DNA from 3 places in the Faecalibacterium sp. i25-0019-C1 genome. Region 3 is predicted to be linked to each of the others. Evidence: a T-box and tRNA genes for the amino acid it is inferred to sense, from the RefSeq annotation. Region 3 holds a T-box; the other regions hold tRNA genes.
What was found. A T-box is a leader RNA that pairs with one kind of tRNA and senses whether it is charged. The one in region 3 lies ahead of pheS (phenylalanine--tRNA ligase subunit alpha), so its partner is inferred to be a tRNA-Phe.

Region 1: it encodes a tRNA-Phe, which carries the amino acid that the T-box ahead of pheS (phenylalanine--tRNA ligase subunit alpha) is inferred to sense. The anticodon was not compared.
Region 2: it encodes a tRNA-Phe, which carries the amino acid that the T-box ahead of pheS (phenylalanine--tRNA ligase subunit alpha) is inferred to sense. The anticodon was not compared.

What each region holds. Positions count from the first base shown of each region.
Region 1 covers NZ_AP031428.1:710,211-720,212, forward strand. Annotated here, with positions in the region: gene recG (ATP-dependent DNA helicase RecG) at 1-853, opposite strand, end outside; gene ACGHUK_RS03460 (GNAT family N-acetyltransferase) at 1,004-1,486, shown strand; tRNA gene ACGHUK_RS03465 (tRNA-Cys) at 1,868-1,942, opposite strand; tRNA gene ACGHUK_RS03470 (tRNA-Gly) at 1,971-2,046, opposite strand; tRNA gene ACGHUK_RS03475 (tRNA-Asp) at 2,133-2,209, opposite strand; tRNA gene ACGHUK_RS03480 (tRNA-Gly) at 2,239-2,314, opposite strand; tRNA gene ACGHUK_RS03485 (tRNA-Phe) at 2,345-2,420, opposite strand; gene ACGHUK_RS03490 (type IIA DNA topoisomerase subunit B) at 2,784-4,775, shown strand; gene ACGHUK_RS03495 (DNA gyrase subunit A) at 5,068-7,317, shown strand; gene rlmH (23S rRNA (pseudouridine(1915)-N(3))-methyltransferase RlmH) at 7,998-8,483, shown strand; gene ACGHUK_RS03505 (glycine--tRNA ligase) at 8,666-10,002, shown strand, end outside.
Region 2 covers NZ_AP031428.1:1,726,051-1,736,052, forward strand. Annotated here, with positions in the region: gene ACGHUK_RS08465 (excinuclease ABC subunit UvrA) at 1-183, opposite strand, end outside; gene ACGHUK_RS08470 (hypothetical protein) at 202-387, opposite strand; gene ACGHUK_RS08475 (AraC family transcriptional regulator) at 406-1,395, opposite strand; gene ACGHUK_RS08480 (MFS transporter) at 1,566-2,729, shown strand; gene ACGHUK_RS08485 (PH domain-containing protein) at 2,813-3,190, opposite strand; gene ACGHUK_RS08490 (nucleoid-associated protein) at 3,335-4,324, shown strand; tRNA gene ACGHUK_RS08495 (tRNA-Gly) at 4,517-4,592, opposite strand; tRNA gene ACGHUK_RS08500 (tRNA-Phe) at 4,623-4,698, opposite strand; tRNA gene ACGHUK_RS08505 (tRNA-Asp) at 4,863-4,936, opposite strand; tRNA gene ACGHUK_RS08510 (tRNA-Val) at 4,940-5,015, opposite strand; tRNA gene ACGHUK_RS08515 (tRNA-Gly) at 5,022-5,097, opposite strand; gene ACGHUK_RS08520 (sulfide/dihydroorotate dehydrogenase-like FAD/NAD-binding protein) at 5,439-6,281, shown strand; gene gltA (NADPH-dependent glutamate synthase) at 6,283-7,677, shown strand; gene ACGHUK_RS08530 (sortase) at 7,760-8,416, opposite strand; gene ACGHUK_RS08535 (Na/Pi cotransporter family protein) at 8,497-9,480, opposite strand; gene ACGHUK_RS08540 (MarR family winged helix-turn-helix transcriptional regulator) at 9,683-10,002, shown strand, end outside.
Region 3 covers NZ_AP031428.1:1,621,575-1,631,576, forward strand. Annotated here, with positions in the region: rRNA gene ACGHUK_RS08015 (23S ribosomal RNA) at 1-570, opposite strand, end outside; rRNA gene ACGHUK_RS08020 (16S ribosomal RNA) at 837-2,347, opposite strand; gene pheT (phenylalanine--tRNA ligase subunit beta) at 2,892-5,303, opposite strand; gene pheS (phenylalanine--tRNA ligase subunit alpha) at 5,322-6,344, opposite strand; T-box leader at 6,424-6,662, opposite strand; gene ACGHUK_RS08035 (glucosyltransferase domain-containing protein) at 6,785-8,455, opposite strand; gene ACGHUK_RS08040 (glucosyltransferase domain-containing protein) at 8,502-10,002, opposite strand, start outside.

The sequences.
Region 1 (10,002 bases), 910 kb from region 3:
GGTTCATGGAAGTCTCGCCCGCCATGTCGGCCAGAATCTCGCTCACGGCCCGGCGCTGGGCTCCGGTGGGGGAAAAGGGCAGGCTGGCCCAGAACGGGGACGGGTCGGCAAGCTGCATGGGCGCACCGGTGGCAGCGGCACCCCGGTTTTTCATCCGGCCAATGCCCAGCTGCAAAACCAGAAGTTCTTCATAGATCAGCCGCCGCCGGGCTGCATAGGCCTGCTCTTCGGTGGCAGGGCAGTGGATGGCCCGCACAGCATCTGCCTTGGAGAGCAGACGGTATTTTGCCAGCATTTCCGGCGGAAGAGGGTCGGGCAGAAGCTCTGCATGGGGCAGCAGCTGCCGCACGCACTTGGCGATGGCATTGCTGGTCAGGCCCTCGGTCTGGGGGTAGACCGCTTCAAAGGGAGAAGCCTTGATCTGCTCGGCGGTGCGCACCTGCGGGTTGACCATCTGGCGGCGCAGCATCCCGCCGGTAACGATGCCTTGAAAATAATATTCCTGCCCCAGCTGCAGCTTCTGGGCGGCATACGGATTATTGAACCATGTGATCTCCAGACTGGACACATCGTCCCCGGCAGTGATGCGCTCCATCCGCCGCCCGCCCGGCAGGATACGCCCGCCGGGTTTGGCGAACACCTCGGCCCTGACGACGCACTCCACATCGGTGGGCGCTTCGGCGATGGAATAGGGTTTGGTGAAGTCGATATATCTGCGCGGGTAGTGGCACAGCAGGTCGGCCAGCGTCACGATGCCCAGCTTCTCGAACCGCTCAGCAGTCTTGGGGCCAACGCCCTTCAGGTAGCGCACCGGCGTATCCGGGGTGAGGGTGGTATGGTTTTCGGCGGGCATGGCGTGTCAGCTCCTTTCCTGGATGCAATATAGCCATTGTAACACGGAGCGGCAGCGGATGCAAATGGCCCAAAAAGGAAAAACCGGCAGGACCTTTGCCTTTGGGCAGGAACTGTGGTACACTCGGAAGAAAAAGAGGGGAGAATATTTATGGAGATCCGTAAGGGGACCTTAAAGGACTTGGAGGCCATTGCAGCGGTGGAGGCGGCCTGCTTCCCGGCGGCAGAGGCGGCTACGGCAGAGGAGTTTGCCGGGCGGCTGCAGCAGTACGGCGATCATTTTTGGCTGCTGTGGGAGGGGGAAAGGCTGCTGGCCTTTGTGGACGGCTTTTGCACCGACTGGCCGGACCTGACCGATGAGATGTACGCCGACGCCTCCCTCCACCGGGAGAATGGTGCCTGGCAGATGATCTTTGGGGTAAACACCATCCCGGCCTGCCGCAGACAGGGGTACGCCGGGCAGCTGCTGCAGCAGGCCATTGCCGACGCCCGGGCCCAAGGCCGGAAGGGGCTGGTACTGACCTGCAAGGAGGCCCTGGTGCACTACTATGCAAAGTTCGGCTTTGTGAACGAGGGCGTTTCCGGCTCCACCCACGGGGGCGTGGTGTGGTACCAGATGCGGCTGAAGTTCTGAGGGGGACGATCTGGAATGGCCTACGCCTTGCTCCGGCCGTATTCAGCGGAAGAATAATTTTTAAGAGAGCAATGCCGGAGCGTCCGCGGAAGCTCCGGCATTGCATTTTCACTGGAGGGGGCGTAAAGGTAGACGGCATTTGCAGTGCCGCTTTCTGCGAAAGTGCGGCACTGCGGCAGACTTTTCGGCTTAACTGCAAAGTGACCGGTTTCGCCAGAGGCTCTCCCTTTGAGGAAAGACTTCCCCCGCTCCGGGGGAAGATGTCACCGTAGGTGACAAAAGGGGGAGTCTGTCACCGTAGGTGACGGAGAGGGCGAGGAGGCTGATAGGGAACAACGCAAAACAAAAAAATCCCGGAAGCTTCAGCTTCCGGGAATCTTTTGGAGGTGACGACCAGATTTGAACTGGTGGATGAGGGTTTTGCAGACCCTTGCCTTACCACTTGGCCACGTCACCATATTTAGGAGTGAATTTCCACTCCTGTTGGAGCGGCCGACGAGGCTCGAACTCGCTACCTCCACCTTGGCAAGGTGGCGCTCTACCAGATGAGCTACGGCCGCATATTCGGTGCATTTTACCTTGCACCCATCATTTCTGATGCCCTGAAAACAAGTTTCAAAGTAGGTGAAAGCTTGCGCTTTCTTGGTGGCGACCCGGATCGGGCTCGAACCGACGACCCCCAGCGTGACAGGCTGGTGCTCTAACCAACTGAGCTACCGGGCCATATTGGAGCAACCGTTGCTGCTCCGTTATGGAGCGGCCGACGAGGCTCGAACTCGCTACCTCCACCTTGGCAAGGTGGCGCTCTACCAGATGAGCTACGGCCGCATATTGGAAACCCTGCTGGGTTTCCTTGACTGGTGCCTCCGATCGGAATCGAACCAATGACACGGGGATTTTCAGTCCCCTGCTCTACCGACTGAGCTACAGAGGCGCACCGGACGATGATTATTATACCTGAAATTTCGATTTTGTAAAGGGGTAAATCCAAATTTTTTTCAGAAAATTGAAACTTTCTTGATTTTAGTCGCTCCAGCGCGTAAAATAAGAATGACTTTTTTCAACCTGCTTTCGGCACATCCGGCACAGGACGTGCTGTGTGCGGGCGCGCCAACGCGCCAAACAGAAATTGACAAATTCAACAACCTATGGTTTAATGAAAATAAAATAATTCAGGCACTTTTGCCCTTTTTCTCTGCATATACCTATATTATAGTAAAAAAGGGCAGTGGCGTTTTATGATTTGACTACAGACGGCCCGCTTTTTTGCAAGAAAGGCCGGGCCGGGAGGAGCAGCATGGCAAAAAAACAGGAATATGGCAACGAGAGCATTACTTCTTTGAAGGGTGCCGACCGTGTGCGTAAGCGCCCGGCCGTTATCTTTGGCTCAGACGGCGTGGAGGGCTGCGCCCACTCCATCTTTGAGATCGTCTCCAACTCCATCGACGAAGCCCGCGACGGCCACGGCGATACCATCAACGTGACCCGCTGTAAGGATGGCAGCGTTATCGTTGAGGACTTTGGCCGCGGTATGCCCGTGGACTGGAACAACGGCGAGGGGCGCTACAATTGGGAGCTGTTGTTCTGCGAGATGTATGCAGGCGGCAAGTATGGCGAGGGTGAGGATAACTACGAGTTCAGCCTTGGCTTGAACGGTCTGGGCCTGTGCGCTACCCAGTATGCTTCTGCATGGATGACCGCCGATATCTACCGTGACGGATACCACTATCACCTTGATTTTAAAAAGGGCGAGAATGTGGGCGGCCTGCAGAAGGAAGCCTACAAGGGCCGCCGCACCGGCAGCATCATTCACTGGAAGCCGGACGACGAGGTGTTCACCGACATCGATGTGCCTGGCAGCTACTATAAGGATACCCTGCGCCGTCAAGCGGTGGTCAACGCAGGCCTGACCCTGAACTTCACCGATGAAAAGGAGAAAGACCCTGCCACTGGCAAGGCGTGGTACGAGAGCTGGTGCTATGAGCACGGCATCGCGGACTATGTGGCCGAGGTGGCAGGGGAGGATACCCTGACCCCGGTGTTCAGCTGCGAGAGTGAGGCTGTGGGCCGGGACCGCGAGGACCAGCCGGATTACAAGGTGCGCATGAGCGCGGCGTTCTGCTTCTCCAATAAGGTGCAGATGCTGGAATATTACCACAACTCTTCCTGGCTGGAGCACGGCGGCAGCCCGGAGCACGCGGTGCGCACCGCCTTTGTCTATCAGATCAACAAGTACCTGAAGGAAAAGAACCTCTATAAAAAAGGTGAGAGCGCCATTAGCTTTCAGGATGTGCAGGACTGCTTGGTGTATGTCTCGTCCAGTTTTTCCACCCGCACCAGCTACGAGAACCAGACCAAAAAGGCCATCACCAACAAATTCGTCTCGCAGGCTATGACCGACTTCCTCAAGCATTATCTGGAAGTGTATTTTCTGGAAAAGCCGGACGAGGCCCAGAAGATCTGCCAGCAGGTGCTGGTGAACAAGCAGAGCCGTGAGCATGCGGAAAAAACGCGCCAGAGCATCAAAAAAACCCTGTCCACCCAAATCGACCTTGCCAACCGGGTGCAGAAATTCGTGGACTGCCGCACCAAGGATGCATCCCGCCGCGAGCTGTATATCGTGGAGGGCGATTCCGCTATGGGTGCGGTCAAGTCCAGCCGCGACAGTGAATATCAGGCCATCATGCCCATCCGCGGCAAAATTTTGAACTGCCTGAAGGCCGACTATGCCCGCATCTTTAAATCGGATGTCATCGTGGATCTCATCAAGGTGATGGGCTGCGGCGTGGAACTGGGCGGCAAACACAACAAGGAGCTGGCCACCTTCAATCTCGATAATCTGCGGTTCAATAAAATCGTCATTTGTACCGATGCCGATGTGGACGGCTACCAAATCCGCACGCTGGTGCTCACCATGCTCTACCGCCTGACCCCGACCCTGATCGAGAAGGGCTATGTGTATATCGCAGAGTCGCCGTTGTATGAAATTACAACGAAAGACCGAACTTATTTCGCCTACACCGAGCCGGAAAAGACAGCGTTTCTGGAAGAGATCGGCGAGAAAAAATACACCATCCAGCGCTCCAAAGGTCTGGGTGAGAACGACCCTGAGATGATGTGGCTGACCACCATGAACCCGGAGAGCCGCCGTCTGATCAAGGTGATGCCCACTGATGTGGTGCAGACCGCGCAGGTGTTCGATATCCTGCTGGGTGATAACCTTGCAGGCCGCAAGGAACACATTGCGCAGCACGGCGCAGAATATCTGGACGATCTGGATGTGAGCTGATGATTTTAAATTGCCTCCGCTTGCGCTCTGGCAATGACAGAGGTAACGTTATTTTAATTTGGTGATTTGTCACAGCCTGCGGGCTGCTCCAAATCACGTTTTCACGAAGAAGGCCCCAACGGGTCACGGCATTTTAAGGGAAAAATGCAGAAAACCGGAACGGCTCCATCTGTGAAAGAGCAGCTCAGGATGGCCCGCAGGCCATCCTGAACTGCAAAAATAAAAAATATTTTCCGCTGAATATGGGCAGAGCGAGAGCGGCGCCCATTTAAAATCGTCAAGAGGTTAGAAGATGCCTAGAAAATCGACCAAGAAAACACTCAAGCCGGTGCGCCCGCAGCTGGGCGACGGCGTTGAAATTTTAAATGCCGGCAGTGTGCTGGAGGATCCCATCACCCGCACGCTGGAAACCAACTATATGCCCTACGCCATGAGCGTCATCGTCAGCCGCGCGCTGCCAGAGATCGACGGCTTCAAACCGGCGCACCGCAAGCTGCTGTACACCATGTACGAGATGGGCCTGCTCAAGGGCGCACGCACCAAGTCTGCCAACATCGTGGGCAGCACCATGCACCTGAACCCCCACGGCGATGCCGCCATCTACGACACCATGGTGCGCATGGGCCGCGGCAACGAGAGCCTGCTGGTGCCCTTTGTGGACAGCAAGGGCAACTTCGGCAAGGCCTACAGCCGGGATATGTCCTGCGCTGCTGCCCGTTACACGGAGGCGAAGCTCGAGGGTGTGTGCGAGGAGCTGTTCCGGGATATCGACAAGGAGACCGTGGACTTTGTGCCCAACTACGACAGCACCACCACCGAGCCTACCCTGCTGCCGGTCACCTTCCCCACCATTCTGGCCAACAACACGCTGGGCATCGCGGTGGGCATGGCATGCAACATCTGCTCCTTCAATCTGGCAGAGCTGTGCGCCACCACCGTGGCCCTGATGAAGGACGAGCACCACGACATCTCCACCACCATGCCCGCCCCGGACTTCGTGGGCGGCGGTCAGATTCTGTACGATGAAGCGCAGATGCGTGAAATTTACGAGAACGGCCGCGGCAGCGTGAAGGTACGCGCCCGCTACAATGTGGTGCCGGGCGAGAACATGATCGAGGTCACCCAGATCCCGCCAACCACCACGGTGGAGGCCATCATGGATAAGATCGCGGAGCTGGTCAAGGCCGGCAAGGTCAAGGAGATCAGCGACATGCGTGACGAGACCGACCTGAACGGCCTGAAGCTGACACTGGACCTCAAGCGCGGCGTGGATGCCGACAAGCTGATGGCAAAGCTGTTTAAGGCTACCCCTCTGGAAGACAGCTTCAGCGCTAACTTTAATATTCTGGTGTCCGGCCAGCCCCGCGTGATGGGCGTGCGCGAAATTCTCAAGGAGTGGACGGCCTTCCGCGTGGAGTGCGTGCGCCGCCGCACCTACTACGACCTGCACGGCAAGGAAAAGCGCCTGCACCTGCTCAAGGGTCTTGCTGCCATCCTGCTGGACATTGACAAGGCAATCAAAATTATCCGCACCACCGAGGAAGAGACCGAAGTGGTGCCCAACCTGATGATCGGTTTTGGCATCGATGAAGTGCAGGCCGACTATGTGGCCGAGATCAAGCTGCGTCATTTGAACCGGGAATATATCCTCAAGCGCACCAGCGAGATCGAACAGCTGGAGAAGGACATTGCCGACCTGAACGATATCCTTGCAAAGCCCGCCCGCATCCGCCGCATCATCATCAATGAGCTGAACGATGTTGCCAAGAAGTACGGCCAGCCCCGCCGCAGCGAGATCCTGTACGATCTGCCTGAGGATGAGAACGGCTCCGAGGAGGAAGAAGCGCCGGATTACCCCGTGACGGTGTTCTTTACCCGCGAGGGCTACTTCAAAAAGATCCCGCCGCAGGGTCTGCGCACCGCCGGTGCCCATAAGCTGAAAGAAGGCGACGAGATCGTGCAGCAGATCGAGACCCGCAACAACGTGGAAGCGCTGTTCTTTACCGACAAGCAGCAGGTGTACAAGGTGCGTCTGGCAGAGCTGGAGGACGGCAAGGTGGCCCAGATGGGCATTTTCATCCCGGGCCGTCTGGGCATGGACGAGGGCGAGAACGTGCTCTCCATGGTGATCACCAGCGACTACAGCGGCTTTATGCTGTTCTTCTTTGCCAGCGGCAAGTGCGCGAAAATCCCCCTCAGCTCCTACGCCACCAAGCAGAACCGTCGCAAGCTGCTCAAGGCCTACTGCGACAAGGAACCGCTGGCAAAGCTCTTCTTCCTGCCGGAGGAGACCGAGCTTGCCATCCGCACCAGTGCCAGCCGGATGCTGCTGGTTGGCACGGCACAGATCGCCGCCAAGGCCACCCGCGACAGTCAGGGCGTGGCGGTGGTCACCCTGAAAAAGAACCAGACCATTGCTTCGGTGGTGCCGGCGGACACGCTGGAACTGGCGAACCCCCACCGCTACCGTGTGCGCAGCCTGCCCGCCACCGGTGCGCTGCTCCGCGCCGAGGACGAGGGCGAGCAGATGAGCCTGCTGTGATGTTTCCCGTGCAGAGAGCGGTCGCGTATCTAAGATTTTATGCCTTTTATAAAATTCTTCTCCGCCGGACACGTTCTCTTTTGCGTGCCAAAAGAGAACCAGAAAGGACGGCGGTGCCCGCAGGGCATGAAAGCCCCAGTGGGGCTTTTAAGCCGCAGACCGGTTTGCAAAGCAAATGCCGCGTGTCCAGCGCGGCAAGGTCTCCGCTACTTTCGAGGCGCGGGAGGCGGCGGGTTGCGGCTCCCTGCGTCTGCTTCGTGCCTTGGACGGCACTCGCATCCTGCAGGCCGCTGCCCCAACAGCTCCTTCCTGTTTCGGCCACTGGCCGCGGTCGTCGCCGTTGCAAACTAAGGGCTGCTCGCCCTTAATAATCCCAAAGCAGATGGGCTCCATACAAAAAATCTAAGTCGCTGCGCTAGAGGATTTTTTGTGTTGCGCCGATTTTGAGTCGCTGCGCGACGAGCCGTGCGGGTGAGTTTACGCTTTATCTGCTGCGCGACAGCCGCAGGCTGACAGCAGCAAGATGCCGCTTGCCATTACGACCCCTCCCGTGAAAAAGCAGCTCCGAAACGACCGCAGTCGTTTCGGAGCTGCAAATTATAAAAATAATTTTCCGCTGTTATTGTCAGAGCGAAGCGGAGACAATTTTAAATCGTTTCTATATAAAAGAGGAAACTGCAATGCAAAACATCGACCTGATCTGTGTGGGCAAGCTGAATGCAAAATATTTCGCCGAGGGCGTGGCCGAGTACCAGAAGCGCCTTGCCGCCTTCGCGTCCTTCCGCATCATTGAGCTGCCGGAGGAAAAGATCGAGGAGAAGAACGCCTCGGATGCCGTGGTAAAAAAGGCACTGGACAAGGAGGGCAAGGCCATCCTGTCCAACGTGCGCAAGGGTGCTGCCATCGTGGCTATGTGCATTGAGGGCAGGCAAATCTCCTCCGACGAGCTGGCGCAGTTCCTTGCGGACCGTGCGAACAGTGGGGCAGGAGACGTGGCCTTTGTGATCGGCTCGTCCCACGGCCTGTCCGATGAGGTGAAAAAGGCCGCTGCACTCAAGTTCAGCATGGGACGCATCACCATGCCCCACCAGCTGGCCCGCCTTGTGCTCACAGAACAGATCTACCGTGCCTGCACCATCAATGCAGGAATGAAATACCATAAATAAGTGCAAAAACCGGTCTGTTCCCCAAAGCAGGCCGGTTTTCGGCTTTACAAGCGGCGCAAAACATGGTACAGTAAAGATACTGTGCTTTCCCTTTGAAAAGCACGCCCGGCAGTGGGGAAAGCTGCCGGAACGATACAACAACGACACGGCAAACCAGCCGCGGACGGAAAGGATGTACTACAATGGAACAGAGCGAAAAGACCCTTGATATGATCGTCAATCTCTGCAAGAACCGTGGTTATGTGTTCCCCGGTTCCGAGATCTACGGCGGTCTGGCCAACAGCTGGGACTACGGCCCGCTGGGCGTCGAGTTCAAGAACAATGTCAAAAAGGCATGGCTGAAGAAATTCGTGCAGGAGAGCCCCTATAATGTGGGTCTGGATGCAGCCATCATCATGAACCCTCAGACCTGGGTGACCACCGGCCACGTCTCCAGCTTCTCGGACCCCCTGCTGGACTGCCGCGCCTGCAAGGCACGCCACCGCGCCGACAAGCTGATCGGTGAGGAGCACCCCGAGGTGAACGTGGATGCCATGAGCTTTGACGAGATGGATGCTTTCATCGCAGAGCATGAGGACATCGTGTGCCCGGTGTGCGGCAAGCACGATTTTACCCCCATCCGCAAGTTCAACCTGATGTTCAAGACTGCCATCGGCGTTACTGAGGACAGCTCTTCCACCTGCTATCTGCGTCCTGAGACCGCACAGGGCATCTTTGTCAACTTTGCCAACATCCAGCGCACCACCCGCCGCAAGCTGCCCTTCGGCGTGTGCCAGGTGGGCAAGGCTTTCCGCAACGAGATCACCCCGGGCAACTTCACCTTCCGCACCCGTGAGTTCGAGCAGATGGAGTGCGAGTTCTTCTGCAAGCCCGGCACCGATCTGGAATGGTTCGCTTACTGGAAGGACTATTGCGAGAACTGGCTGCTGAGCCTTGGCATCAAGAAGGAGCACTTGCGCCTGCGTGACCACGAGCCTGCAGAGCTGGCCTTCTACAGCCGCGCTACCACCGATATCGAGTACGCCTTCCCGTTCACCGACTGGGGTGAGCTGTGGGGCATCGCGGATCGTACCAACTACGACCTGACCCGCCATCAGGAAGCTTCCGGCAAGAGCCTGGAGTACTTCGACAGCGAGACCAACGAGCACTACATCCCCTACGTCATTGAGCCGTCTCTGGGCTGTGACCGTGTGGCTCTGGCTTTCCTGTGCGAAGCATACGACGAGGAGCACCTGACCGACAGCAAGGGCAAGGAGGATATCCGCACCGTGCTGCATCTGCATCCGGCTCTGGCTCCCTACAAGTGCGCTGTGCTGCCCTTGAGCAAGAAGCTGGGCGAGAAGGCCATGGAGATCCGCAACGAGCTGAGCAAGTACTTCATGGTGGATTACGACGATACCGGTTCCATCGGCAAGCGTTACCGCCGCGAGGACGAGATCGGCACCCCGTACTGCATCACCGTGGACTTTGACACCGTGGGCGACGAGGCCAAGGGCATTGCTGCCGACAACTGCGTCAC
Region 2 (10,002 bases), 100 kb from region 3:
ATAGGTGGAAAGTGCGTCCAGATACCGGCGGGAGCCTTCGGCGTAAAGCACGCCCAGCGCAAGGCTGGACTTGCCCGAACCGGACACACCCGCCACACCCACGATTTTGCCCAGCGGCACATCCACATTCACGTTTTTCAGGTTGTGCACCCGCGCGCCGCGGATCCTGATATGGTCGACCATCTTCTCTCCCCCCTGCCGTCACTGCTTCTTTTTTAAATAGTATCCAATGCCAATGGCATCTGCCAGCGCCCAGCCGATGGGCACGCTGAGCCAGATGCCAATAACGCCCAGCGGCGTGGCCGAAAGCAGATAGGCCAGCATCAGCGGCAGAGCAAACAGCAAAATGCTGCCGGTGATGGGGCCTTTGGTCAAACTACGCTGCATTGTTTCCGATTCTCCTTTTTATAACGCTGTTTCAGCCGGTGCACTGGCTCTGCCGCCGTCCCGCCTTGAAAGAGACTGCTCTCTTCCTGCAAACTTCTGACGGTACTCTCTGGGCGTGCAGTGCTTGATCTCCCGGAAGGTCTTTGTAAAGTAGCTGGTATCCGAAAAGCCGCAGTCGGCACCGATCTCGCCGATCTTCATGCTGGTGGAAAGCAGCAGCTCGGCGGCCTTTTCAATGCGGTACTGCTTGACATACTGGATGGGTGTGATCCCCAGCAGCTGCCGGAAGCTGCGCAGGCAGGCGCTCTCACTCAGGGCCACGCAGTCGGAAATGCGCTCCACGTTCAGTTCCTCAGCATAATGCTCTTCCACAAAACGCAGCATCTGTTTCATGCGCTGGGCCGCGATCTGCTCCTGCTGAGAGACCTTTGTTTTTCCACCCTCGCACTGCATTCCCAGCAGATGCACCGCCGCCGAAAGATGGTACCGCGCCTGATTCTCATAGTCAAAGACCTCTTGGGCCACTGCGTCCCAGACTTCCCGCAAATGGCAGAGCACGGCCTTCTGCCCGTCGTCTGCCTCGTCCAGCAGAAAGAACGCCGGTGCTCCCGGCTGAAGCAGCGGGTGTACGAGCTTTTGCCAAAAGATGGTATCCATACCGCCGATCAGGCGCGGATGGAATACCCCGGAATGCAGCAGGGCATCCCCGGTCTCAGCCTGCTCCACCGCATGGAACACTCCGGAATTGACAAACACGCCCTGCCCAGTCTGCAAAACCAGCCGGGCTTTGCTCACGTCCACCGCCAGCGGGCCTTTTACGGCAAGGATGTATTCAAACTCTTCATGCCAATGCCATGCTACCGAGTAGCTTTTGAGGTCCTCTTCATAGCAGGCAATAGGAAACAGTGCGCTGCCGTGCTGCACCAGTTCCCTGCCCTCGTCATCCGCCACAACATCCGGCAGGCAGTTGAGCCCGCCCGCTGCTGCACAGCTGGTCTGAAATGCCACGATCAGCCATCTCCTTTCCGTCAAGGTGCACATCCGCATCCGCGCCGGTTTTGTTGTATCAATCGGGCGTTTTTATCCTAATATTCCGCTCCGATGTGTGATATTATTACATCAGCAAAGTACAAGATGCATTGCAAGTATAACACGCTTCCCGGAGGAACTCAAGATTTATGGTACAGCTTCTGCTTCCGATCATTTACATCTCGTTCATCAGTCTGGGCCTGCCGGATTCCCTGCTGGGGTCGGCGTGGCCCTCCATGTATCCGGCGCTCGGTGTGCCGGTGTCCTATGCGGGGCTGATCTCCATGATCATCTCCTTTGGCACCATTGTTTCCAGCCTGAACAGCGACCGGCTCACCCGTGCGCTGGGCACCGGAAAAGTGACCGCCCTCAGTGTGGCCATGACAGCTGCCGCGCTGTTCGGCTTTTCGGTCTCCACACAGTTCTGGATGCTGTGCCTGTGGGCCGTGCCCTATGGGCTGGGTGCAGGCAGCGTGGACGCGGCCCTGAACAACTATGTTGCCTTACATTATAAAAGCCGCCACATGAGCTGGCTGCACTGCATGTGGGGCATCGGCACCATGATCAGCCCCATGGTCATGGGCCGGGTGCTGGCAGGCGGCGGGCCGTGGACATCCGGCTACCGGTACATTGCCCTGTTCCAGATCCTGCTGAGCGCAGTGCTCTTTTTCAGTTTGCCGCTATGGCAGAGCCGTACTGCAGGCACCGACACCGAAACTGCTTCGACGCAGGCGTTGAGCCTTGGACAGGTATTCCGTCTGCCGGGTGCCAGAGAGGTGATGCTGTGCTTCTTCTGCTACTGTGCATTGGAGACCACGGCCGGTCTATGGGCCAGCAGCTACCTCACACTGACGAAAGGCGTTGCCGCCGGCACTGCCGCCAGCTTTGCCAGCCTGTTCTACATCGGCATCACTGCCGGGCGCGCCGCCTGCGGCTTTTTGACCCTGAAATTCAACGATACGCAGATGATCCGCATGGGTCAGTGCATTCTGGCCGCAGGGGTGCTGGCTCTGCTGCTGCCCGGGCCGCAGATCCTTGCCCTGAGCGGTCTTGTTCTGGTGGGGCTGGGCTGTGCGCCCATCTATCCCAGTATCATCCACTCCACGCCGGAACACTTCGGCGCGGACAGATCGCAGGCGGTCATCGGCATCCAGATGGCAAGCGCCTATTTGGGCAATCTGGCCATGCCGCCGCTGTTCGGCCTGCTGGCAAACAACATCACTCCGGCACTGTTCCCTTTTTACCTGCTGGCACTGCTGGTGCTCATGGTATTCATGCACGAACAGCTGGTGCGCAAAACAAGCCGCTGCTAATTCTGTCATTCTCCTATTTTATATACAGCAAAAGGCTCCCTGTCCGGTCTCGGGCGGGGAGCCTGCTGTTTTAAAGGAGTTATTTACAGGATGCACCGGCTGATGGCGTTGGCGACCGCAAACAGTTCCTGCTGGCCGATAAAGCCGAACTTTGCCTCGTGTGCGTCCGCAAAGCAGACGGTCAGCTGCGATGCCTGCATCGGGTCGCCAAAGCCTGCCGTCTGGATCCCGAAGTGCAGCACCTTGCGGTACGGCAGCACAAAGATCTGCTGCCGGGTTCCGGTAACGCCCTGCATATCCACCATGATGATGCGGTGGGTGGTAAAGATCACCTGATCGCGCACCGTCTTGTAGGCGCCCACGATACTCTCACCGTCCAGCAGCAGCACGCGGGCATTTTTGCAGATGTCCTTTTCCTGAAGGCGGATGAGGTTTTCCATTGGCTTATCACGGAATTCCATGTTTTTTTTCCCCCTTTCCTGCGTGGTTTTCTGCCCTTATTGTAGCATTCCTGCAGGCGGTTTACAAGATGTGCTCTCGCCTTTTGGGCCGGGCTGTGCTATACTGTATGCCAAAGAGATTCTTATAAAAACGAGGTAACTCCCATGGAGATCATCATTCATCAGGCCATTCTGCACGTGCTGGACACCACCATGGATGCGCCTGTACTCAGCGGCAGCGGCATGGAAATGACCGCCGAAAAGACCGCCTATTTCCAGTACCACATCGAAAAGCTGCTTGCCAGCGACGATATCCGCCAGTGCCGCCCGCTGCCGGATTCCGCCTTTAAAAACGAGCTGGAGCACAACCACGATTTTGTGGACCTCTCCTGCCGCATCGCAGGCGTTCTGTTCGACTACATGCACGCGCACACCACCATTCCGGGGGCAGACCTTGCCGTGGTGGATTTTACCCGCGATGGCGAGCCGTGGCTGGGCATCCTGAAGCTGAACTACAAAAACGGCTACACCCACTACACCGAGAATGTGGAGGGTGCCCCGGTGAACTCCATCATCCAGCAGCGGGCCTGCCTGCCCAGCCAGAGCGGCAAGGTGGAGGAAGGTGCCCTTGTCAATCTGACCGACTACTCCATGAAGCTGCTGGAAAAAAAGTTCGACATCGACGGCCACAAGGATTTTTACCTTTCCACGGTAGTGTTCCAGTACACCACCGCCCAGCCGGAAAAGAAAAAACTGCAGGCCATTCAGGAAGCCGCCGTGCAAGCCGTGCAGGAAAACTACGCAGATCAGCCCCACGTAGAGGCTCAGGTCGCGATGCTGATCGCCAATCAGGCCGCAGACAACGACAATCAGGTATCCATCCAGCAGGTGCGTCAGCAGTTGGAAGAGGAATATCCCCTTGCCGCCGTGCCCTTTGATGATTATGTGGAAAAGAGTGATGTGCTGGAAGCGCCTGAGCAGCCCGTGACCGTGACCCCTGCGCGCATCCGCCGCATGGAGAGCCGCAGCATCCACACCGCCAACGGCATTGAGGTGAAGATTCCCACCGAACTGCTCAACTCGGACAACGAGGTGGAATTTCTGCACAGCGACGACGGCAGCATTTCGCTGCTCATTAAAAATGTGATCCTGTAAGAAACGATTTAAAATTGTCTCCGCGCACGGATCGCGCTCCGACAATATCAGCGGAATCATTATTTTCATATTTGCAAAAGCCGAAAAATCTGCGGATTTTCCGGCTTTTCTTTTTTCACAGGAAGGAGCCGTAACGGGGAACAACAAAAAAGCCATCGTTTTTGCATTTCTGCATCAACGATGGCTTCGTATTGGAGCGGCCGACGAGGCTCGAACTCGCTACCTCCACCTTGGCAAGGTGGCGCTCTACCAGATGAGCTACGGCCGCATATTGGAAACCCTGCTGGATTTCCTTAGCTGGTGCCTCCGATCGGAATCGAACCAATGACACGGGGATTTTCAGTCCCCTGCTCTACCGACTGAGCTACAGAGGCATAAGCGGTGCAATTATCCCTGCACCCTCCCACTCGTATTTCAAGCGGGGCCCCCGCAAAAATTTGCGAAGCAAAGTTTTGTGGGGAAGAGGAGAAAGTCTGGCGTTCATCACGGCAGTCTTGCTTGCAAGACCGCCCGATGAACTGCAGGACTTTCGACGAAGCGACCCGGATCGGGCTCGAACCGACGACCCCCAGCGTGACAGGCTGGTGCTCTAACCAACTGAGCTACCGGGCCAAATGGTGGAAGTTAACGGGCTCGAACCGCTGACCCTCTGCTTGTAAGGCAGATGCTCTCCCAGCTGAGCTAAACTTCCACAAAATGGAGCGGCCGACGAGGCTCGAACTCGCTACCTCCACCTTGGCAAGGTGGCGCTCTACCAGATGAGCTACGGCCGCACATTCCATGTGTTTGTGCCGGACTGTTTACCGGCGACGCTGATTATTATACCGTACCGCCCGGAAATTGTCAACCACAAATTTGCATTTTCTGCAAAAAAGTTGGAAACCCGCCTGTTTGTATTCAAAAGACTTCACTTTTGTGGGCTTTACCTGTGTCATCATTCAAGTTTGTCACGACATACACGAAGAAAATTGATTTGCTTTCCCTTTTGTAAACTATTATAATGGAGAGTGTCATTTTGTCGCCTGTAAGAGCTGCGTCTGTTATGCCGCTGAGGGCATACAGGCGCGTTTTCGTGCGCAGAAATAGGAAAAGCCAGCATAAAGGAGCAAACACAATGTATAAGATCACTGAAAAAGTCGCGCTGAATCCCACCGTGACGAAGATGGTCATTGAAGCCCCGCTGATCGCCAAAAAGGCAAAGCCGGGCCAGTTTATCATTGTGCGCCCGTTTGAGGACAGCGAGCGCATCCCCCTGACCGTGGCCGGTTACGACCGCGAAAAGGGCACTGTGGATATCATTTTTCAGATCGTGGGCGGTACCACGATGGAGCTGAACAGCCTGCAGGTGGGCCAGAGTGTCCACGACTTTGTAGGCCCGCTGGGCCGCGCCACCGAGGTGGAAGGCCTGAAGAAGGTATGTGTCGTGGGCGGCGGCGTAGGCTGCGCCATCGCTCTGCCCATTGCCCGTGAGCTGCACGAGCAGGGCTGTGTGGTGCACAGCGTAGTGGGCTTCCGCAATAAGGACCTGCTGATCCTTGAGGACGAGTTCAAAGCCTGCAGCGACGAGCTGCGCATTATGACCGACGATGGCAGCTATGGCACCAAGGGTGTTGTTACCGCTGCACTGGACGAGCTGGTGGCCGCCGGCAACCAGTACGATCTGGTCATCACCATTGGCCCGCTGATCATGATGAAGTTCGTGGTCAAGACCTGCCAGAAGCATGGCCTGAAGAGCATCGTTTCCATGAACCCCATCATGATCGACGGCACCGGCATGTGCGGCGGCTGCCGCCTGACCGTTGGCGGCGAGACCAAGTTCGCCTGCGTGGACGGCCCCGACTTTGACGGCGATCTGGTGGATTTTGATGAGGCAATGGCCCGCGGCACCATGTACCGCCCGTTTGAGGCACACGCCCGTGAAGCGGCATGCAATCTGCTCAATCAGGAGGTAAAATAAGATGGCTTTCAATATGGACCCGAAGAAGTGCCCCATGCCCACGCAGGACCCCAATGTGCGCAACAAGAACTTTAAGGAAGTTGCACTTGGCTACACCGAAGAAATGGCCGTGAACGAAGCAAAGCGCTGCGTGCACTGCAAGAACAAACCCTGCCAGACCGGCTGCCCTGTGGGCATCGATATCCCCGAGTTCATCGGCCATGTGGCCGAGGGCGACTTTGAAGCCGCTTATCAGGTGATTAACCGTTCCTCTTCCCTGCCCGCTGTCTGCGGCCGTGTATGCCCGCAGGAGAGTCAGTGCGAGGGCAAGTGCACCCGCGGCATCAAGAACGAGCCGGTGGGCATCGGCCGCCTGGAGCGCTTTGTTGCCGACTGGCACCGTGAGAATGTGCACACCGCCCCCATCGTGCCCGAATGGAACGGCCACAAGGTGGCCATCATCGGCGCAGGCCCTGCCGGCCTGACCGCCGCAGGCGATCTGGCAAAGCTTGGCTACAAGGTCACCGTTTACGAGGCCCTGCATGTGGCCGGCGGCGTGCTGATGTACGGCATCCCTGAGTTCCGTCTGCCCAAGGCCATCGTGCAGCAGGAGATCGACGGCCTGAAGAAGATGGGCGTTGATTTTGAGTGCAATATGGTCATTGGCAAGGTGCTCACCATCGACGAGCTGATGGACGAGTACGGCTACGAGGCCGTGTTCGTAGGCTCCGGTGCCGGTCTGCCCCGCTTCATGGGCATCCCCGGCGAGAGCCTGAAGGGCGTCTACTCTGCCAACGAGTTCCTGACCCGCTCCAACCTGATGAAGGCTTATCTGCCCACCAGCAAGACCCCCATCCGCACCGGCAAAAAGGTCGCCGTTGTGGGCGGCGGCAACGTGGCTATGGACGCTGCCCGCAGCGCCCTGCGTCTGGGTGCCGAGACCGTGTACATCGTCTACCGCCGCGGCATGGCTGAGCTGCCCGCCCGTAAGGAAGAGGTGGAGCACGCCGAGGAAGAGGGCATCATCTTCAAGACCCTGTGCAACCCTGTGGAGATCCACGCCAACGACGAGGGCTTTGTCAAGTCCATCACCTGCATTGAGATGGAGCTGGGCGAGCCGGATGCTTCCGGCCGCCGCCGCCCCATCGAAAAGAAGGGCAGCGAGTTCGAGCTGGATGTGGACACGGTCATTATGAGTCTTGGCACCAGCCCCAACCCGCTGATCCGCTCCACCACCCCGGGTCTGGAGACCAACAAGCACGGCTGCATCGTTACCGACGGCGACGACGGCAAGACCAGCCGCGATGGTGTGTACGCCGGCGGCGATGCCGTGACCGGCGCAGCCACCGTCATCAAGGCCATGGGCGCAGGCAAGGCTGCTGCAAAGGCCATTGACGAGTACATTCAGAGCAAGTAATCCCCTGTGAAGGTGGGCACCGCCCACTGAATACCGGATATGAAAAATCCCCTGTGCCAGCGCACAGGGGATTTTTTGCATCTTATTCTGCGGTCTCCGTTGTGAGCGCCGGGTAGCCCGTCCGCACGCACCGCACAGCGCACCGGGCGCTGCCGCCGGTGGTGCAGGTAAAGAGGGTCAGATCCCATTCATCGGACTCCTCCGTCTTTTCGGTCATTTCCTCAATTTGCGTGGGCTGCAGGTTTTCCACATAGGAGACCTCGTAGGTCCAGCGCATACCGTCCATATCCGTAAAATAGACCTGCGCGCCCTCGGTCAGCCACTTGATGGGGCTGAAATGCTTTGCATAGTTGTGGGCGCAGACCACCATGTTATCCGCATAGGTGGAACCGGAGTAACGGCCCGGTGCGATTTTCAGACCCGCATAGCTCCACTGGCTCATCACCGGCAGTTCCAGCCCGATGGACGGAATGGACAGATAGCCGATGTAATCCCCGCCGTTCAGTTCGGTCACGGTCATTTCCTGCGTGGGGTCCAGCTCCGGCTGCAGCGCCACGGTATCCGATTTTGCCTTTTCCTCAATGGCAGCGTTCAGGGTCTGCTCCAGCTCGCCCAGCACCTCCTGCGAGGCCTTGTCTGCACGGGATGCATCCCACTTGTTATAGGCCAGCAGGGCTGCTGCCGCAAGGATCAGCAGCGCGCCCAGCAGCATACACACTCTTCCGATTTTCTGTCGCATAGCAATGTTTCCTTTTTGTTCCGCGGTAGGTTTCAACCCTTTCAGTATATGCGCAATTGGTATGTTTGTCCAGTAAAAGCTTACCGCACTGCCCGGTCCGGCACAAGGCGGCACACAAACCGCACCATCAGCGGGGTCAGCGGCAGCCACACCAGCGTGCACACCACATTGAACAAGGTGTGCGCATTCGCGATCTGCCGGGCGATCACGGCAAGCTCCGGCCCTTTGGGCGAAAGTGCAGCCGTCAGCCGCACATACAACGGCAGACCGGCGCAGAATACCGCCGCGCCGGTCAGATTGAACACTGCATGGGCCGCAGCCACCCGCTTTGCGTCCCGGTTTGCGCTCAAGGATGCCAGCACTGCCGTGATGGTGGTGCCGATGTTATCGCCCAGCAGCACCGGCAGCGCACCCGCAAGACCCAACAGACTGCTGCCGTCCAGCCCGGGGCGGGCTGCAAAGTTCTGCAGCAGGGCAATGGTAGCCGAGCTGCTCTGCACTGTCAGGGTCATGCCAAGCCCCGCCAGCAGCCCCAGCCATGGGTGCTGCCGCACCCGACCCAGCCAGTGCACGAACACCGGGCTTTGCGCCAGCGGTTCCATAGCAGTGCCCATATCGGCAATGCCCTCGAACAGCAGGCCAAAGGCGAACACCGCCCGGCCAATAGCCCGGCCCTTCCGCCCCGCACAGGCAAAGCAGAGCAGCAGCCCGGCCAGCAGCACAAGGCCGCGCACATCTTCCAGCCGGAAGGCCAGCAGCTGTGCGGTAATGGTGGTTCCGATGTTGCAGCCAAAGATCACCGGGACCGCCTGCCGCAGGGTCAGCAGACCCGCACTTACAAAGCCCAGCACCATCACCGTGACTGCCGAGCTGCTTTGCAGTACCGCCGTGACCGCAGCCCCCGCCAGCACGCCCCGCACCGGGCTGCCGGTCACAGCGGCCAGCAGGCTTTTCAGGCGGCTGCCTGCCGCTGTTTCCAGACTGTGGCTGAGCGCATCCATGCCGTATAAAAACAGTGCCAAGCCGCCAAAAAGTGTAAAAATTCTTGTCAGGTTCTGTTCCACTGCCGCCGCCCCTCCCGCAGAAACGTTTCTTATTCTATTTATGCAGCTGCCGGGCGGTTCAGGCTTTCTGCCGTTCTCCCCTTTTTGTGAACTTTTTTAAAATTATCCTAAACTGCCCTTGCATTCTGGGTGCCGGAGGAATATTATTGTCAGGCGTTAATAGTTAACAGCTGTTAAGCATTTTGCAATGAGGAGGGATAGAATGTTGAACGAGACCGAAGCCGCCGCGAGCTTTCACGGCCTGTGCCATTTTTTCGGACGGCTGAGCAAGGCATCTCGGGCCGGCATGAAGGCGGCTCTGCGGGGCTGTCCCAAGTGCCACTTTCCCATGCTGGAGGGTCTGGCTCACACGATCAGTACCCGCGGGCAGAACGGAGCGGTGTATGTTTCCGATTTTGCCCGGGAGGCACACCAGCCGCTGCCGGCCATCAGCCGCAGCCTGCGCCAGCTGGAACAGGACGGCCTTGTTCTGCGCGAAGCGGACCCGGCTGACCGGCGCAAAACGCTGGTGCGCATCACGCC
Region 3 (10,002 bases):
GTGCTTGTAGGCACAGGGTTTCAGGTTCTTTTTCACTCCCCTCCCGGGGTGCTTTTCACCTTTCCTTCACAGTACTATACGCTATCGGTCACTGGGTAGTATTTAGGGTTGGAGGGTGGTCCCCCCGTATTCCGACCAGGTTTCACGTGTCTGGCCGTACTCTGGAATTCGCTCGGCTCTTGTCGTTTTCACCTACGTGGTTCTCACACTCTCTGACCGGCCTTCCCATGCCGTTCGGTTAACAACTTAAGTCCTAAATGCGCTCCGTACCCCGAAAGTATTTCTACTCTCGGTTTGCCCTCTTCCGCGTTCGCTCGCCACTACTTACGGAATCTCGTTTGATGTCTCTTCCTCGCCCTACTTAGATGTTTCAGTTCAGGCGGTTCCCTCGATATACCTATTTTAAAGTTCAGTATAACGTACCTGAGTATGAACCCAGGTGAGTTTCCTCATTCAGAAATCTCCGGATCAATGCTTATTTGCAGCTCCCCGAAGCTTATCGCAGCTTATCACGTCTTTCATCGGCTCCCAGTGCCAAGGCATTCGCCCTGCGCCCTTGTTCGCTTGACCTTTCAAACGTTCTCTTGGAACATTTGGTATCCTCTTGATTCTCTCTTGCCAACGAAGATTATTGTTACCCTTCCTTTTGAAATTGTAATATTTCTTAAAAAAGAACTTACTATAATCTTTGTTTCGCAGTTATTATTCAGTTTTCAAGGTACGTCTTTGAGTTCCCTTTTCAGGGCCCTCAAAATCGAACAATATCTACTCTGCTTGTTTGTTACCTGTCCGAAAGATCTCCATCTTCGATGTCGCTCTTTCGCCTGACTCCTTAGAAAGGAGGTGATCCAGCCGCAGGTTCTCCTACGGCTACCTTGTTACGACTTCACCCCAATCACCAGTTTTACCTTCGGCGGCGTCCTCCTTGCGGTTAGACTACCGACTTCGGGTCCCCCCGGCTCTCATGGTGTGACGGGCGGTGTGTACAAGGCCCGGGAACGTATTCACCGTGGCATGCTGATCCACGATTACTAGCAATTCCGACTTCGTGCAGGCGAGTTGCAGCCTGCAGTCCGAACTGGGACGTTGTTTCTGAGTTTTGCTCCACCTCGCGGTCTTGCTTCTCTTTGTTTAACGCCATTGTAGTACGTGTGTAGCCCAAGTCATAAAGGGCATGATGATTTGACGTCATCCCCACCTTCCTCCGTTTTGTCAACGGCAGTCTGGCCAGAGTCCTCTTGCGTAGTAACTGACCATAAGGGTTGCGCTCGTTGCGGGACTTAACCCAACATCTCACGACACGAGCTGACGACAACCATGCACCACCTGTCTCCTTGCTCCGAAGAGATTACATATTTCTATGTCTGTCAAGGGATGTCAAGACTTGGTAAGGTTCTTCGCGTTGCGTCGAATTAAACCACATACTCCACTGCTTGTGCGGGCCCCCGTCAATTCCTTTGAGTTTCAACCTTGCGGTCGTACTCCCCAGGTGGATTACTTATTGTGTTAACTGCGGCACTGAAGGGGTCAATCCTCCAACACCTAGTAATCATCGTTTACGGTGTGGACTACCAGGGTATCTAATCCTGTTTGCTACCCACACTTTCGAGCCTCAGCGTCAGTTGGTGCCCAGTAGGCCGCCTTCGCCACTGGTGTTCCTCCCGATATCTACGCATTCCACCGCTACACCGGGAATTCCGCCTACCTCTGCACTACTCAAGAAAAACAGTTTTGAAAGCAGTTTATGGGTTGAGCCCATAGATTTCACTTCCAACTTGTCTTCCCGCCTGCGCTCCCTTTACACCCAGTAATTCCGGACAACGCTTGTGACCTACGTTTTACCGCGGCTGCTGGCACGTAGTTAGCCGTCACTTCCTTGTTGGGTACCGTCATTATCTTCCCCAACAACAGGAGTTTACAATCCGAAGACCTTCTTCCTCCACGCGGCGTCGCTGCATCAGGGTTTCCCCCATTGTGCAATATTCCCCACTGCTGCCTCCCGTAGGAGTCTGGGCCGTGTCTCAGTCCCAATGTGGCCGTTCAACCTCTCAGTCCGGCTACCGATCGTCGCCTTGGTGGGCCGTTACCTCACCAACTAGCTAATCGGACGCGAGGCCATCTCAAAGCGGATTACTCCTTTTCCCTCTGTGCCATGCGGCACCGTGGGCTTATGCGGTATTAGCAGTCGTTTCCAACTGTTGTCCCCCTCTTTGAGGCAGATTCCTCACGCGTTACTCACCCGTTCGCCACTCGCTCGAGAAAGCAAGCTCTCTCTCGCTCGTTCGACTTGCATGTGTTAGGCGCGCCGCCAGCGTTCGTCCTGAGCCAGGATCAAACTCTTTATAAATGATATTTATCACTTTTAAAGTGTTAAATCTTATTCGCTCAGCACGCAATCGCTTGCGTCCTGTGTGAATTACTTTTGGAATTGTTTTTAGTGTTTTTCCAAACACTTAAAAGGTTCCTTACAAGTTTTTCGATATTGTTCAATTTTCAAGGTCCTGTAGCGCCTCAGCCTTGCGGCTGACGACCTGTTCATTTTACCACCGAAGTGGTTTTTTGTCAAGTCTTATTTTTTAGAAGCTTTTGAACTTTCTGAACTTGGATGTCTTGAAGTTTCTCGGAACAAACCGGTCTTTCTTGACGTCTATTGGTTCTTTTCAAGGGCTTCCTGCTGAGACTTCGGAAGTCATTCTTTTGCCTCAGCGCTTGGCGCTCAAGTATAATACCACACCCCTGCCTCCTTGTCAACACTTTTTGACAACTTTTTTCATCTTTTTTCTTGCGCTGCTGAAAAACGTTCATTTTCTTGTATTCAACGTTCTCTTTTTACGCAAAAAACCGCCTGCACATTCCTGCACAGACGGCCTTATATTACTTCTATAATAGAGTTAGCGGATCTCGATGCCCAGCTTGAACTTCAGGTTGCCGAGGATCTTCTTGACCACGCGCTCCACTTCTTCCGCAGAGACTTCCTTCTTCGGGTCGGACAGAGACAGGGTGAACGCCATGCTCTTCTTACCCTCGCCCAGATTTGCGCCGCGGTAGATATCGAACAGCTTGATCTCACCCACCAGAGGGCTGGCCTTCTTGATGGTCTCCTCGATCTCGCCGCAGGTGGTCTTTTCGTCGCAGACCAATGCCAGATCACGCTTGACAGCAGCGTAGGGACTGAGCGGCTGATAGCGCAGCTCACCGTCCACGCAGGACATCAGAGCCTCGTAGTCCAGCTCACCCAGATAGATATTCTGGTTGTCCTTCTGATCCTTTGCAATTTCCAGCTCGCCGTTGATCTCGTTGGACAGCTTGCCGAACACGCCCAGACGCTTGTCACCACAGTAAACAGCGGCGCTGATGCCGGGGTGCAGCCACGGGGTTGTCTCGCGCTTATAATCAAAGCGCAGGCCAAAGCCGGCTGCCAGTGCTTCCAGTGCACCCTTGACCGTGAAGAAATCTTCTTCGGGGCCGAATGCACCAATGCAGAGGGTCTGGCGCTCGTGCGGATGCTCGTTGATGGGCAGTTCCTTGGCAAGATACACCGGTGCCATCTCAAATAGACGGCCCTCCGTGTTGCCCTTCTTGAGGTTGTCCACGATGACGTTCAGCATGGAGGGAGCCAGCAGGGTGCGCATGATGGACAGATTCTCGCTGATGGGGTTCAGGATGCGGATGGCCTTGCGGGCTTCATCATCCGCCGGGATGTGCAGCATATCCAGTTCTGCGTTGGAGTAGAAGGCCAGCGTGGAGGCCTCATAGAAGCCCTGTGCGGCCAGCAGGCGCTTGGTCTTGAGCTGCTGCTTCTGGTCATAGTTCAGACCGCCGTTTGTAACGGAGGCAGTGTTCAGGAAGGTGGGCACAATGTGGTCGTAGCCGTACTCACGGATGACCTCCTCGGCCAGATCCGGGAAGCTCTCCACGTCCTCGCGGTACAGGGGTGCGGACACGTCCCAGCTGCCATCGGCCTGTACATCCACCGTGAACTCCAGACGCTGCAGAATGTCGATCATGGTCTGATCCGGCACGGTGATACCCAGCACGCCGCAGATCTTAGCCGGAGTGGTAACGATGTGCTTGCGCTCCATCGGGCGGCCATCGGTCAGGTCATATTCCAGTGTGGTGATGTCGCCGCAGTCCAGCTCCTGGATCAGGTGCAGGGCACGGGCAAGGCCCAGTTCAGGAGAGTGACGGTCCACGCCCTTCTCGTAGCGGGCAGAAGAGTCGCTGTTCTGGCCCAATGCGCGGCTGGTCTTACGCACGCAGTCGCGGGCGAAGGTGGCACACTCAAACAGCAGGCTGGTGGTGTTCTCATCCATGCCGGAGTTTGCGCCGCCCATGATGCCGGCAAGTGCCACCGGCTTTTCGGCATCGCAGATGACCAGATTGTTGGGGTTCAGAGTGAACTCCTTCTCATCCAGCGTGACGATCTTTTCGCCCGCATGGGCGCGGCGCACATCGATGGTGCGGCCGGCGACCTTGTTCAGGTCAAAGGCGTGCATGGGCTGACCCATTTCCAGCAGGGTGTGGTTGGTGATATCCACCACATTGCTGATGGAGCGCAGGCCGCACAGAGCCAGATGGCGCTTCATCCAGCGGGGAGACTCGCCCATGCGGATGTTGCGCACATAGTGTGCCATATAGCGGGGGCACAGATCCGGAGCCTCCACCTTGACGGTGATGGGCGCATCCGGTTCGCAGACAGTCTTGTAGTCCATGGCGGGCATGTGCAGGGGCTTGCCCAGAACGGCAGCCACCTCGCGGGCGATGCCCAGAACGGACTGGCAGTCCGGGCGGTTGGCGGTGATGGAGATATCAAAGATATAGTCATCCAGACCCACCACGGGAGCAATGTCGGTGCCGGGGACAGAATCCTCGGGCAGAATGAGCAGGCCGTAGACCTCAGAGCCCGGGAACAGGTCGTCGTTCAGGCCCAGCTCTTCGCCGGAGCACAGCATACCGTTGGACTCCACGCCCTGCATCTTGCGGGCCTTGATCTTGATGCCGCCGGGCAGGGTGGAGCCATCCAGAGCAGCGGGCACGCAGTCGCCCAGCTTCATGTTGGCGGCACCGGTGCTGATGCGGATGTCGTGGCCGTAGTCGCCGCAGTCCACCACACACTTGGTCAGGTGGGTGCCCTCCTGCTTTTCCATCTCCACGATCTTGCCGACAACCACCTTGCTGATGCCGGCATCCAGCGGGATCAGCTCTTCGACCTCAAAGCCGCAGGAGAAGAGCTTTTCCTCCAGTTCCTGCGCAGTAACGTCGATATCTACAAATTCTTTTAACCAGCTGAAAGGTACTTTCATTGTCTCTTCTCTCCCCTCTTATTCGTGGAACTGCTTGAGGAACTGCAGGTTGTTCTCGAACATCAGGCCGATGTTGTTGATGCCATACTTCAGCATAGCGATACGCTCGATGCCAATGCCGAAGGCGAAACCGGAATACTCGTCCGGGTCGATATTGCAGTTCTCCAGCACCTTGCGGTTGACAACGCCGCCGCCCAGCACCTCGATCCAGCCGGTGTGCTTGCACAGCGGGCAGCCCTTGCCGTGGCACTCGAAGCAGCTCACGTCCACCTCCACGCTGGGCTCGGTGAACGGGAAGTAGGAGGGACGCAGGCGGGTGCGGGTGTCAGCGCCGAACAGCTTCTGCACGAAGGTATTCAGTGCGCCCTGCAGGTCGCCCAGGGTGATGCCCTTGTCCACGACCAGACCTTCCATCTGGTGGAACATGGGGCTGTGGGTAGCGTCCGAGTCGGAGCGGAACACACGGCCGGGCATCAGGATCTTGATGGGCGGCTTCTGAACGTCCATGGTGCGGATCTGGCCGCCGGAAGTCTGGGTACGCAGCAGGAACTCCTCCGACAGGTAGAAGGTGTCCTGCATGTCGCGTGCCGGGTGATCTTTGGGCACGTTCAGGCGGGTAAAGTTGTGGTCATCGTCCTCGATCTCCGGGAAGGTACCCACCGAAAAGCCCATGCCGGAGAACACGTCGATGATCTGGTTGGTGATCAGGGTCAGCGGGTGCAGACCGCCCACAGAGCGGGTCTTGGCGGGCAGGGTGATATCCACCGTCTCCGCAGCATTGCGGGCAGCAAGCTCTGCCTGCTTCACCTGTTCTGCAGCAGCGTCGTAATCTGCCTGAACCTTTGCCTTGAGTTCATTGATGATCTTGCCCATAGCGGGGCGCTCTTCCGGCGCAACGGTGCGCAGGTTCTTCATCAGGGCAGGGATCTTGCCGTTTTTGCTGAGGTACTCCTGCCAGAAGGAGGCCAGCGTTTCCTTGCCGGACACCTGACCAAGGCTTTCAGCGGCCTGTTTTGCCAGCTCGTCGATCATTGCTTGCATGGATGTTCTCTCCTTTATTCTTCGTGTTGATGAGCGGAGTGCAACAAAAAAGCTCCGTCCCCTGCCCGATTTCTCAGGCAAAAGGGACGAAGCTGTTGATTCTTAGCTCCGCGGTACCACCCGGTTTCCACCCGTGCACAGATGCCGGGCGGCTCTCAGAACGCCGTAACGGGGCGTGGCCGTTCTGTACTACTGCTGTTTCGCACAGACCGCTCAGGAGCGAACTTCAGCACAGATACACCCGGAAGCCCTCTCAGCCGGTGAAGCTTCTCTCTTTGCCGTGTACGCCATGCCTACTCTCTCCGTCGCTGCGTTTGGGAGTATTCAGGTTTTATAACCAAGAGCTATGTTACCACATTTCGGGACAGTTTGCAAGGGCTGTGCAGTCACTTTCCGCAAAAGTCGCGTTCGTTGGAGGTTTTTTCACAAAGCCGCAGCCATTATGAATCGTTTATGTCATCCATTATGAGCTGAAACAATTCTCTCAGGTCGATTAGTGGCGCAAACTCTTTATCAACTTTGTAATCATCTGAAATTTTTACCACGACCACACCGTCGATCTGCTGGATATATCCTTCCTGCGGATAGACTGGCATCTGTTCCAGCTCTGTTCTGCTGTACAGTTCCCCATACTGTTCCACCGAGCAATGCTTGAGTTTTGCCGGAGTAATATCCCTGAAAACCGCTTTCCAAGACGCTCTGGCCGAGTAATCGTTCAGCCAGAAGCGGCCCATCTGCGCATACGGATTTGCATAGAGGTAATACTCCCTCTTCATAAAACTGGAGTTCGAGCTGGGTCTGCCCACAAACAGCACCGGCAGCTGCTCGTTATCGTCAAAATATCCGCTGCTCATCAGGTCGTCCGCGATGTGATCCGACATGCTCTTGAGTGTTTTTCTTCCCTCATACATAGCTTCCTGATCGATCACGGCAGAGCAGACATTGCCATAGACGACCAAAACCGCAAGTACTACAGCCCCTGTCCGGGCAGCACGTACATACTTTTTTACCATAGGCTGATTTGTGCGCGTCCCTTCAAGCAGCAGCAGACATACCGGCACGAACAGATTCAATCCTTCGCCCATCTGCAAAAGCCAGACCGCCTCGCTTGTGATCAGCATGATGGCATTGCACATGATGGGCAAAACGATCAGCGCTGCCACTCCCAGAAGGATATATTCCCAATTTTTCCGGTGAAGCATTTTTCTGAAGCGGTTCAGCAGTCCGATGCTCAGCGCCAGAAATACCAAAACGAAAAAGCCCACCGGCTGCAGAATGTTATGCCGATAGTAATTCTGAAAAAAGTAAGCTCCAAACAGTTGGTAGGTCTCTGCAATGGCATTGGGCAGATTTTTCAGTATAGAAAGTACCGAAACATCCGCTCCTCCATTATAACTTGCCATCTGCCATCCACATGCCCATACGATCAGCTTTGTGAGCAGGAAATACAAAACCATTCCTGCAGCTGCGCTGCAAAGACTTCTTCCAATGTGGGCATGGACCTTTTCTCTGTCCACATTGCGGAACAGAAGCAGCAGAAGATATGTCAGCAGGAGCAGACAAAAGTTATCAAGGCTCGTCTGATAGCACGCAAGGCTCATGACCAGAAGCAGTGCTCCCTGTACGACCGCTTTTCTAAAATCTGCGGCACGAACCACACGCTCTGCCGCCAGAACGGAAAACAAAAATGAGCAGCCAAACACCGGCGACTGAAACCGATATGACAGCTGTATTCCAGTGACCGTGCTGGCCAGAACAGCCATACCCGCCAGATAGGTCACGACAGAATCCTTCTCTGTAAAAAACTTCCGAAGCAGGGTAACAGCCAGCGCCGACATGGAAAGCATCAGCAATGAATTGAAAGGTTCCGTCTGGATGCCAAACCGCAGCGCATCGATCACCGGCCAGAGCCATCGGCCCGTGACTACCTGCCAATAGCCGCCGAAGAACCATGTATTGTTCCACAATCCGTCAAATGTATTGGTCAGCCGCTGGCTGATCAGCAGGAAAAACACTACCGCCGAAAACAGCAGCATCACCAGAAAATATCTTAGATCCGATATATCCAGCCCAAGGTCGTCCGGTTTCTGTACATCGATTTTTTCTTTCATCGTTATTTTCTCCATCTGTCCCGTTTTATGTTCTCAGGCTCATTTGTTATTCATCGATCAGATAATCCTCTGAAATTTTGATCACATATACGCCGTCCATTTCCTGCATGGAGCCTTTCTCAGGGAATGTCGGCATTCGTTTGATTTCTTCTGTCCGGATCAGTTCGTCATATACCTCATCACTGCACAGCTCCAGCTGCATCGGTGTGAGGTCACGAAACACCGCATTCCATGAGTAGCGCATTGTGGCGGCATTTTCTTTTTCGAAAAGGCCCACCTGTGCGTAGTCGTTTGCATCCCAATAGATGATGTGTGTCCGGAACAGTGGGCTTGCACTGGGGCGGCCTACCAGCATCACTGGCAGTTTTTCCGGCAAATCATAATAGCCCTCTGCCACCAGCTCATCGGCCACAAGGTCCGCGATTTGTTTTGTTGCCTTGCGTCCCTCATACATCGCCTGCTGATCGACCGCCGACATGAATACGCTCCCGTAAACGACAGCAGCCGCCGTAAGCAGGATCAGTGCTTTTTCTGCTTTATTCCAGCATTTGCGGAACGCATCACAGGCTGTTTTTCCCTCCCGGCTGCTGTCCAATAGCCAGAAACAGACCGGCAGGAACAAGGCCAGACCTCCGGACATGGGAATATAAAACGACGCCTGCGAGGTTGCCACCATAAATACCGTGCACATCATGGGCAGCACCAGCAGCGCTGCTGTGCCATAGAAAGTGTTTTCCCAATCTTTCCGGCGTATGAGCCGAACCAGTCTGCACGCAAGCGCGGCACCCACCACACAAAAAATCAAAGCAAATACAACTGCAGTTTCCTGCAGCATATTGTGTTTTACAAGGGTACCAAAGAAATACCGATAAAAAAGCTCATAGCACTTTTCAACGCTGGAAGGAAGATTTTTCAGAATTCCAGACACTGAAATATCTGCACCACCCTGGTAATCGGCCATCGCCGTTCCCGTCGCCCACAGTGTAATCTTTAAGATCAGCAGATACAGCACTGCGCCGGATGCAGCACTTGCCAGGCTTTTGCAAATATATTCCCGAATCTTTTGTTTTTCTCCATTCTGGAAAAGTAGTAGGAGAAAATAGGCCAGCAGCACCAGACAGAAACAGGCAAGGTTCGTCTGGTACAGGCCAAGGCTCAGTGCCAAAAGCACCGCTGCCGGCACAATGCTGCTTACGGCTGATTTTCCCCGGATCACGTGCTCTGTAGCCAGCATTGCAAAGAAAAACGAAAATCCGTACTCCGGTGCAATGAAGTGAAACGAAAGATAGCACCCGACCACAACATTGGAAACATAGCATAAACCTGCGAGCCAGTCAATGCAGGATGTTCTCATCCATGCCGGTTTGAAGAGCATATGAAGCCTGGTGACTCCAAGAGAAACCAGCACCAAGCATACCACCGCATTGATGGGTTCTAGCTGCAGACTGAAACGCAGAAAACTGGTCACCAGCCAGAACCATCGCCCATTGGAAAGCTCCCATGCTCCCGCCATGTACTCAGCCGTTGTCCACAGACCATCCACTGTG